3 regions of the Leisingera sp. SA32 genome follow, and region 3 is predicted to be linked to each of the others. Evidence: riboswitches for the same ligand, from Rfam matches in the RefSeq annotation. Region 3 holds a riboswitch; each other region holds the start of a gene.
What was found. A riboswitch is a leader RNA that binds a small molecule or an ion and turns the genes downstream of it on or off. The one in region 3 is predicted to bind cobalamin.

Region 1 (3,266 bases), on a different contig from region 3:
GTCCGGGTGGTGCGCGTTAAGATACACCGCCCCCGCCCCCTGCCGCGCGCCCAGCTGGTTGGCGTAGGAAAAGCTGTCTTCGAGCAGCTTCATCACCGGAATCACGCCCGAGGACTGGTTCTCGATGCCTTTGATCGGCGCGCCATGTTCGCGCACATTGGTCAGCATCAGGGCCACACCGCCGCCCCGCTTGCTGAGTTGCAGGGCCGAGTTGATTCCGCGGCCGATGCTTTCCATGTTGTCTTCCAGCCGCAGCAGGAAACAGGAGATCAGCTCACCCCGGCTTTTCTTGCCGGCATTCAGAAAGGTGGGCGTGGCGGGCTGGAACCGGCCGCAGATGATTTCCGTCATCAGCTGCATCGCGGTGGCCTCATCGCCGCGCGCCAGCGCCAGCGCCACCATCACCACACGGTCCTCGTAGCGTTCCAGATAGCGGCCGCCATCACGGGTTTTCAGCGTATAGGAGGTGTAATATTTGAACGCGCCCAGAAAGGTCGGAAAGCGGAACTTATGCGCATAGGCCGCATCCCAGATCCGCTGCAAGAAGGCGCGGTCGTATTGCTCCAGCACCTCCGCCTCGTAGTAGCCTTCCTTGACCAGATACCCCAGTTTTTCGTCCAGAGAGTGAAAGAACACGGTGTTCTGGTTCACGTGGCTCAGGAAATACTGCCGCGCCGCCTGCCGGTCGGCGTCGAACTGGATGTGTCCTTCCGCGTCATACAGGTTCAGCATGGCGTTCAGCGCGTGGTAGTCGCGCTCAGGTGTTACGCTGGAATCGAGCATTCCATCCCCCAGAATGTCTGTAGCCCGGCGCGCACGCGGGCAATGTCGGTTTCGGTGCCAGCCAGTTCAAATCGGTACAGCACCGGCACGTTGCATTTGCGGGCTATCACATCGCTCGCCAGGGCAAAGGTCTCGCCAAAGTTGCGATTGCCCGCCCCGATCACGCCGCGCAGCAGCGCCCGCAAAGGGGGCTGATTCAGCAGGCGGATCACCTGTTTCGGCACCGCGCCGCGCCCCTGCCCATCCGCATAGGTGGGGCAGATCAGCACAAAAGGCGCGTCGAGGTGGGGCAAGGGCTGGCTGTGGCGCAGCGGCACCCGCTGGGCAGGCAGGCCCAAACGGCTGGCAAAGCGGTGGGTGTTGCCCGACCCGCTGGAAAAATAGACCAGGCCCGCCAAGCTGTTACGCCAGCCGGGTGATCATGTCGGGGCGAAACCCCGCCCAGTGGCTGTCACCGGCCACCACCACCGGTGCCTGACGATAGCCCATGTCCTGCACCTTTTGCAGCGCGTCGCTGTCCTGGCTGAGGTCAATCACCTGATACGTCAGCCCGCGGGCATCCAGCGCGCGGGTGGTGGCGGTGCACTGCACGCAGGCCGGTTTGGAATACACGGTAATGGTCATTGGTCTGGTCCCTATCTGCTGCTGCGGACAAGGGGACAGGGTCACGGTTCCAGCACCGCAACCACGGGCAGGACCACGCACCCAGGCCCGCCGCCTGTGGTTCACGTCTCATCAGCTCTGGCAGGTCTCCTGGCTTGCGGCTCGAACGTCTGGCCCGCCTTCCCGACGCAGCCGCGCCAGTGGCATATGGGGTTTGACTCGCCGCTTACAGTTGCGGGGGCAGCACCGGGATTGCACCGGTTTCCCTCTTAGCCTCTGATGTGAATCACAGGCACCAAAGCCACTCCATATAGGGTCATGAAGGGGGCGCCCGTCAATATGTTGTTTACTCTATCCACAGGAAATGGCGCGCTACCCACAGGTGCCCTCAACCGGCCTGCCAGACCAGCGGCGCAGGCGTCTCGCGAAAGGCAAAGCGCAGCAGGTGGCTTTCCACCACCGCGCAGGTCTGGGCCAGTTCGGCCTCTGTCGCGGCGGTGACGTGCATGCGCAGCCGGTCACCCTCCAGCCGCAACAGCGCCACACCGCACACGAATTGCAACTCCGCCCCCTCCGGGGTCTTGGCCACCGGGATCTTGTGGCCAAAATGGCTGACCATACGAGACAGGTAGCTCGCCGCCTGAGGAGACTGGAAAACCGTCTGTGTTTGCATTGCTGTTCCTTTCAAGCGATAATGGCCAAGGTACTGGCAGGTATTGATTTTCAACAGTTTCAGCACGTTCCGCCTGCCGCCTGCCGCCGGTCCGTGCTTGGGCCTCTGGCACCGCTGCGACTTGGAAGGACGCGACCATGACATCCCGGCCCGGCAAATCGCAGGACGCGGCGTTTTTCGCGGACGCCCAGGAGGAGGTGTCCTACAACCGCGCCTGGTTCAACATCATGCGCGCCCACCGCAAGTTTCACCCGCGGATCGCGCGGGCGCTGAAGACCCATGGCATCAGTGATCCGATCTGGTACGAGATCCTGCTCGAACTGGACCGCGCCGGCCCCCAGGGCCAGCCGATGGCGGCGCTGGAGGACAGGCTTTTCGTCCCGCAATACGCCCTCTCCCGACATGTTGGCCGTATGGAAAAGGCCGGGCTGTTGCGGCGCGACGTCGTCGCCGAGGGACGGCGCCGACAGATCCTGTTTCTCACCGACCGCGGGGCGGGGCTGCATGCGAAGATCTGGCCTGCCTACCGGGATGCGATGCAGGCCGAGATCGGCCCGCACCTGACCACGGAGGAGGCCTATGCCCTGTCGCGGCTGCTGATCAAGCTGCTGCCCTGATACCCGCGGCGGCGGGCGTCAGGAACTGGCATCAGAAGCGGGCGACCGCTTCGATGACAAAGGTGCGGCCCGGCTCCTTGAGCGTCGAGAAGCCATTGAAGTCACCGCCATAGGTCGCCCGGTCCGAATAGCTCTCGTCAAACAGGTTGTTGATGCTGCCACGGATGGTCACACCGTTCAGCGACGCGGGGCTGTATTCGGCAAAGACATTCACAACCTCATAGCTCGGCAGTTCCTGCGTCGCATAGGCACCTTGGGCGTCATGGCTCAGCGCCGCCTGAACGCTGCCACCAACCAGCAGGTTGTACTGCGACAGCTCTTGCTGCACTTCAAGCGCAATCACCTGACCCAGCGGCGCCCCGATGTCGCGCAGGTCATAGCTGCTGGAGGGCTGACCGTTGATCTCGGCGTCGCTGTTGGACAGGGTCATGCGGGCAAAACCACTGTCCCAGCCATAGGTGGCACCAAAGTTGAAGCCGGAGGTTGCGAAGTCTTCGCTGCCGACAATGGTGCGGTTCTGTTTGCGCACGCCGTCGATTTCGGTCTCGAACCATTCACCGCTCAGGCGCCAATTGCCGGCCTCCCAGTCA
Region 2 (3,266 bases), on a different contig from region 3:
CCGTGAAAACGTGCGCCTGGTGCGCGGCAGCCATATCGTGGTTCCGAAACTGTTCGACCACGGCCGCTGCTATTTCTTCCAGGGTGCAGACGGGCGGATCATCTTCGCCATTCCGTATGAGCAAGATTTCACCTTGATCGGCACCACCGATGCGGACCACCCCAACCCGGACAGCGCCCCCGAGTGCACGCCCGAGGAGCAACAGTATCTGGTTGATTTCGCATCGGAATACTTCGAAAAACCGGTAACGCGCGATGACATCGTCTGGACCTACTCCGGGGTGCGTCCGCTTTATGATGACGGCGCCAGTTCTGCCACCGCGGCGACGCGCGAATACGTGCTGACGCTGGATAAGGCGCAGGCACCGCTGCTGAATGTCTTTGGCGGCAAGATCACCACCTACCGCAAACTGGCCGAGGCGGCGCTGGCCAAAATCGGCGAGGCCTTCCCGCAGCTCTCCGCGGACTGGACCGCTGGCGTGGCCCTGCCCGGCGGCGATTTCGCGGTGGATGACGTGGAGAAACTGACCACAAAACTGGCCGCGGACTACCCCTTCCTCACGCCCTATTGGGCGGGGCGGATGATCCGCGCCTACGGCACAGAGGCCTGGGAGGTTCTGGGCGACGCCAAAACGGCCGAGAATCTGGGCCAGAATTTCGGTGCGACCATCACGGCCCGGGAACTGGACTGGGCCGTCACCCGCGAATGGGTGCGCGCAGGCGACGATTATCTCTGGCGGCGCACCAAACTGGGGCTGCGGCTGGATGACGCCCAGCGCAAGGCAGTGGATGCCTACATCCAGGAAAAAACTGCACAGCCTGCGGCGTGACAAACTTGCCCGGCCGATAAGCCGGGCAGCACCCGCCCCTCGCTACGGGAGGGCGCTGCCCTCGGCGTTAAAACTCAACGCCTTTCTGCGCCTTCACCCCGGCGCGGAAGGGGTGCTTGATCTGGCCCATTTCGGTCACCAGATCCGCGATCTCGATCAGCTCTTCCTTGGCGTTACGCCCCGTCAGCACCACATGGGTCATCGGCGGCTTGTGCGCCACCAGGAACTCCAGCACCTCCTCCAGATCCAGATACTCATAGCGCAGCGCGATGTTGATCTCATCCAGCAGCACCATGGTGTTGCGCTCATCCAGGATCATCTCCTTGGCCTTCTCCCAGCCCTTTTGCGCGGCGGCGATGTCGCGCGCCTTGTCTTGGGTCTCCCAGGTGAAGCCCTCGCCCATCGCATAGAACTGGCAGAGATCGCTGAAATTCTCCTCGATCAGCGTGCGCTCGCCGGTCTGCCAGGCCCCCTTGATGAACTGGACCACCGCACAGGGCATCTTGTGGGCGATGCAGCGCATGATCATGCCAAACCCGGAGGAAGATTTACCCTTGCCCGGTCCGGTGTGGACAATGATCAGCCCCTTCTCGCCGTCTTTGGTCTTCATCATCCGGTCGCGCGCGGCCTTCTTCTTGGCCATCTTGGAGGCGTGGCGGGCGGCATCTTCTTCTGAAATGCCGGTTTCGGGTTTTTCGCTCATGGGGGCTCTCCAGCTGTTTGGTGCAAGTCTTGACAAAGAAGGGCGCGATAGCGCAAGGGGGTTTCGCTGGTTCCTGCAATCGCAGGCGAAGAGGGAATGTGACAACGGCCACCAAGGGCCATAAGCACAGCCGCCCCCGCGACCGTGACCGGATGAGGCCGCCATGCCACTGGGACACCCCCGGGAAGGCAGGATGGCCGACAGGGCCGCCGCCCTGGCATCCGCAAGCCGGGAGACCTGCCAGCGCGTGAGAGATCAACGGGCGGGCGGGGTGTTCCGCGACCGGGTGAGGGGCAGGCATGGTGACCGCCCCTTTTCGGCTATCCCGCATGCCTGCCATGACAGGAGACGTGCCTTTGGCTGATGAACAGGCGCCCGCCGCCGCCCCGAAAGACCCGGTCACCCTGACCGTGTGCCTGACCTGCCGCAACGAGGGCGCCGACCCCGAGGCCACCCGCCCCGGCACCTTGCTGCATGACGCGCTGAAACAGGCGGGCTTGCCCGAGGGCGTCACCCTGCGTGGGGTCAAATGCTTGTCGGCCTGCTCGCGCAGCTGCGCGGTGGTGCTGACCGGTGGCGCGGAGCGCTGGAGTTATGTCTATGGCGACATGGACCCTGACCTGCATGTGTCCGAGATCCTGACCGGCACCGCCGCCTATGCGGCCAGCGCCGACGGGCTGGTGCCCTGGCGCGAGCGCCCCACCGTCTTTCGCAAACAATCTGTTGCCCGCATCCCGCCGGCCGCCTTCCCTTCTGAGGAGTAATTCATGAGCGATCTCAACAAGATCCCCGTCACTGTCATCACCGGCTTTCTGGGCGCGGGAAAAACCACGCTGATCCGTCACCTGATGCAGAACCCGCAAGGCAAGCGGCTGGCGGTTCTGGTCAACGAATTCGGCACCGCTGGCGTGGACGGCAACATTCTGAAATCCTGCGCCGATGAAAACTGCCCTGAAAACAACATCATGGAGCTGGCAAACGGCTGCATCTGCTGCACCGTGGCGGATGATTTCATCCCCACCATCGAACAGCTGATGGCCCTGCCGGAAACGCCGGAGCACATCCTGATCGAAACCTCCGGTCTGGCCCTGCCCAAGCCGCTGCTCAAGGCGTTTGACTGGCCCGCGATCCGCTCGCGCATTACCGTCGACGGGGTAATTGCCCTCGCCGATGCCGAAGCGGTGGCCAAGGGCCAGTTTGCCCCCGATCTGGACGCGGTTGCCGCCCAGCGCGAGGCCGACGACAGCCTGGACCACGAAACCCCGCTGTCGGAGGTGTTCGAGGATCAGATCTCCTGCGCGGACATCGTGCTGCTGTCCAAAGCTGACCTGGCCGGCGACGCGGGCATCGAGAAAGCCCGCGCCGTGATCGAAGCCGAGGCCCCGCGCAAGCTGCCGATCCTGCCGATGAGCGAAGGCGTGATCGATCCGCGCATCATCCTGGGCCTGAACGCCGCCGCCGAGGACGATCTGGAGTCGCGTCCCAGCCATCACGACGGCCATCACGACCACGAGCATGACGATTTCGAAAGCATTGTGGTCGAAATGGGCGAAGTCTCCGATCCGGAAGCGCTGCAAGATGCCATCGTGAAACTGGCCCGCGAGCGCAACATCCTGCGCGTCAAAGGCTATGTCGCGGTGGAAGGAAAACCGATGCGGATGCTGGTTCAGGCCGTGGGCGAGCGTCTGCGTGCGCAATATGACCAACCCTGGGGCGCGCAGCCGCGCAAGACCC
Region 3 (3,266 bases):
GCTGTCATAGATAAAGGCGGTACGCCCGGCTCCGGCCGGGTTGTTCTCGACGGCCGCAATGCGGGCCTTGGTGGCGGCCATCAGCGCGTCGGCGCGGTCCGGCACGCCAAAAATGTCACCGATCACCGCGATATCCTTGAGGATCGGTGCGATGGTCAACGGAACATCCTGCGGATGCGCCGCCTTGCAGGAGGCATCCACGAGATAGGTGCCAACGCCCATATCGTGCCATTTCTGTGCCGCGCCCAGATTGTCCTCGGAAAAGGCGGAGGCAAAGCCTGCAAACAGGAAGTCGGGCTCTTGTGTCAGAACAATTTCCGCCGCCGGGTATTTCTCGGCCAGCACCGGCACGCTGTCATATGCGGCCAGCCATTGCGCCGGGATCTTGTCATCCAGATAGGCGGTGCCGACCAGGGCCTTCTCCAGACCCAGCGCCAGCATCACTTCGGTAGCCTGCTGGTTCAGGGTGATGGCCCGCGTCGGCGCGGTTTCATAGGTGTACGATGTTTCGCAGCCCTGAATGGTGACCGGAGCTGCCTGCGCCGCCGTGGCAGCAGCAGCAAGGCACAGCGCTGCGGGGCTCTTAAACAAGCTCATGTGTCTCTCCTGAATGATGAATAATCAAAGCATCCGGCACGCGCCCCGCACAGAGTGCCTCAGCCACGAAGCTGCGCACCTCCACGCGGTTGCGGACCCGGTACCAGTTGCCTTTGGGATAGTGAATGACGACCGGCCCGCTGTTGCAGGGAAACAGGCACCCGGTGGAGGTCACCAGACACTCCGCGGCGACCTGCGCCCGTCCGAGTTCCGCCTTCAGCGCCGTCAGCAGACAGGGGGCGTCCTTCAGATGGCAGCGCGGCCCGGTGCAGACCAGCAGGTGATGGCGATGACCAGGCGGGCTGTCCCAGCCCTTGCCCAATTCACCATCGGGACGCGGCTGTATCGGCGACAGGGCGACCTGCGCCTGCGCGACGGCGTGCACCACCGTCGCATCGGCCTGCGGCGCGCCGGCCAGCAGGATTTCAGGGCGCGCCCCGGCCTGGCGCGCCAGCCAGGCGCTGGCCGCACCGGGCAGCCAGCTCTCCAGGCTTTGCGAGAACGGCAGCCCGACCGGGCGCAGTTCAATCCGGGTTGCCCCCAGCTCGGCCATCCCGTCGAGCGCCCGCCACAGCCCGTCGCCAGAACCCTCCAGCCGCACCGCCGTTGCAGTGCAGGGCGCCGCCGCCGCCAGGCTGCCGGCCAATGCGCGAAACCGGCTTTGGCTGACGTAAGTTGCGGAAATCAAATAGATGCGCGCGTCCATGCATGCCTCATGAGCGGAGGCGGGCAGACGCAGGCGCAGAACGCTGTGGACACTGTCATCTCTTCCTCCACGGGCCCTCCGCCCGATTGGTTACGGTTTGCCGATGGCAGGTCTCCTGACTTGCGGATCAAAGCGTGCCGTCCCTTCCCGGATCTGGCAGATCCAGTGGTTCTGACGGAGTACTCACCGCTCACAGTTGCGGGGGCAGTTCTGGACTTGGGCCGCTGGGCCCTCACCAAATTCCCTTTTCATCCCATTGCCTGATATGGCCGGGAACCATCGATTGGATGTCTGCGCAAATTCCTCCGATCTGTCAACTGCTATGCCCTTTGCGCGATACCCAAATGACGTCCACCGGGGCGCAGCATGGAATACCGGCTGATGGGTGCCGCGTGGGTCAGGTCAAACCACCAAGGCGGCGCACCTCCGCGCCCACGTCCTCCCCGTTGGCAGTTCCCAATGCGGCGGAAATACCGGCCGCCTCCCCGGTGGCAAAGGCTGTGCCCATCACCCGAATGGATCCATACGCGACCGGGTCGGCACCTACCACGCGCCCGGCAACAAAAAGGTTGTCGAGGCCACGGACCCTCAGGCTGTCCAATGGCACAGAGGCATATCCCGATCCGCCCACCGGGTGATAGATTGGCTTGCCTGCTTCGCCATGCAATTCCGCCGGCCAGGCCGCGCGGGCGACGCTGTCGGGACGCTGCCGCCCGCTGGCGAGATCCTCGGCGGTCATTTCATAGCGGGTGGCGGGATGCCTGCTTTCGCGAATGCCAATCTGCGGTCCGGATTGGGCCAGGAAGCACCGCGCAAAACCCGGAACATGATCGCGCAGCATTTGCACATAGTCATTCGCCATTTCTCTGGCACGCTGCTCGGCCCAGGTGAAGCTGCCGGAGGTGAGATCGCGCAAAGCAAGGTCGATGATCATCCACCACATGTCGCCAGTGCCGGGAATGCGGGTGTAGATACCCCCATCACGACGGGTGATCGGGTGGGTGCCGGTTGCGTTGTACGCCGCGATGGCGGCTTGGATCGCGCGCCGATCAATTGGCGTCTCGGGGTCGAGACCGGAAATCCGGATCGGCGCGGAGACCGCCTGGAGCTTGCCCTCCCTATCGCCCTCGCGCATTTCAACGCCGGAGACGAGAGACAGGTTGGCATCCCCCGTCGCATCCACAAACCCTTCGGCGATGATGCGGCGCCTGCCCTCCATCCCTGCCACCGTGACCGATTCAATGCGGTCTGCCGTGCGCGTTGCCGCTGCGACACGGGAATGCAGCAACACGTCCACACCGTGATCGGCCAGAACCCTGTCGAAGGCCAGTTTTGCGGACTCGGGGTTCAGCAGGATGATCCAGTTGCCGGTGGTTTCCGAATTGTGGGCCTCACCGGTCATGCCGCAGGCCCGCATCGCATCGAGCACCAGATCACCAGCGCCACCGACTGCCTTTACCGGCTCCGCCCCCTGCTGGAAAAAACCGCAATAGGCGAGAACCTGCGAGGTCGTCGCCGCGCCGCCGAGAAACCCGTATTTTTCCACCAGGCACACCTTGGCCCCGACGCGGGCAGCCCCCAGCGCCGCGCCGATGCCGGCCGCGCCGCCACCGGCGACAACCACATCGTATTCACTCTCTGTTTTCCGGCTCATGTACGCCACCCCAGCAGGTGTTTCTCGACCAGCCCGACGGTTGTCGACAGCAAGACGCCCAGCAGCGACAGGATCGTCACCCCGGCAAACAGGCGCTCAAGGTCGTAAAGCGAGCCCGCCTGCAGGATGTAGGCGCCAATCCCGTGTTCGGCGCCCAGCATTTCAGCCGCCACCAGCAGGATGATCGCGATGGCCAGGCTGACGCGCAGCCCGGACAGAATGCCGGGCATGGCACCGGGCAGAACGATCCGCAGCACGACCGTCGACCAGCGCAGGCCAAAGCTCTGCCCCATGCGGATCAGCGAGCGG

Region 1: it holds a riboswitch for cobalamin, as region 3 does, so the genes downstream of both, nrdH (glutaredoxin-like protein NrdH) here and AC0IPL_RS12490 ((2Fe-2S) ferredoxin domain-containing protein) in region 3, are expected to answer to the same signal.
Region 2: it holds a riboswitch for cobalamin, as region 3 does, so the genes downstream of both, AC0IPL_RS06640 (DUF1636 family protein) here and AC0IPL_RS12490 ((2Fe-2S) ferredoxin domain-containing protein) in region 3, are expected to answer to the same signal.

What each region holds. Positions count from the first base shown of each region.
Region 1 covers NZ_JBVYHB010000016.1:22,531-25,796, forward strand. The annotation lists gene nrdE (class 1b ribonucleoside-diphosphate reductase subunit alpha) at 1-783, opposite strand, end outside; gene nrdI (class Ib ribonucleoside-diphosphate reductase assembly flavoprotein NrdI) at 765-1,181, opposite strand; gene nrdH (glutaredoxin-like protein NrdH) at 1,186-1,407, opposite strand; cobalamin riboswitch at 1,510-1,701, opposite strand; gene AC0IPL_RS18275 (DUF2218 domain-containing protein) at 1,775-2,059, opposite strand; gene AC0IPL_RS18280 (MarR family winged helix-turn-helix transcriptional regulator) at 2,197-2,676, shown strand; gene AC0IPL_RS18285 (TonB-dependent receptor plug domain-containing protein) at 2,708-3,266, opposite strand, start outside.
Region 2 covers NZ_JBVYHB010000003.1:314,577-317,842, reverse strand. The annotation lists gene glpD (glycerol-3-phosphate dehydrogenase) at 1-829, shown strand, start outside; gene cobO (cob(I)yrinic acid a,c-diamide adenosyltransferase) at 897-1,532, opposite strand; cobalamin riboswitch at 1,583-1,791, shown strand; gene AC0IPL_RS06640 (DUF1636 family protein) at 1,889-2,296, shown strand; gene cobW (cobalamin biosynthesis protein CobW) at 2,300-3,266, shown strand, end outside.
Region 3 covers NZ_JBVYHB010000007.1:176,127-179,392, forward strand. The annotation lists gene AC0IPL_RS12485 (ABC transporter substrate-binding protein) at 1-597, opposite strand, end outside; gene AC0IPL_RS12490 ((2Fe-2S) ferredoxin domain-containing protein) at 584-1,303, opposite strand; cobalamin riboswitch at 1,392-1,599, opposite strand; gene AC0IPL_RS12495 (FAD-dependent oxidoreductase) at 1,701-2,957, opposite strand; gene AC0IPL_RS12500 (ABC transporter permease) at 2,954-3,266, opposite strand, start outside.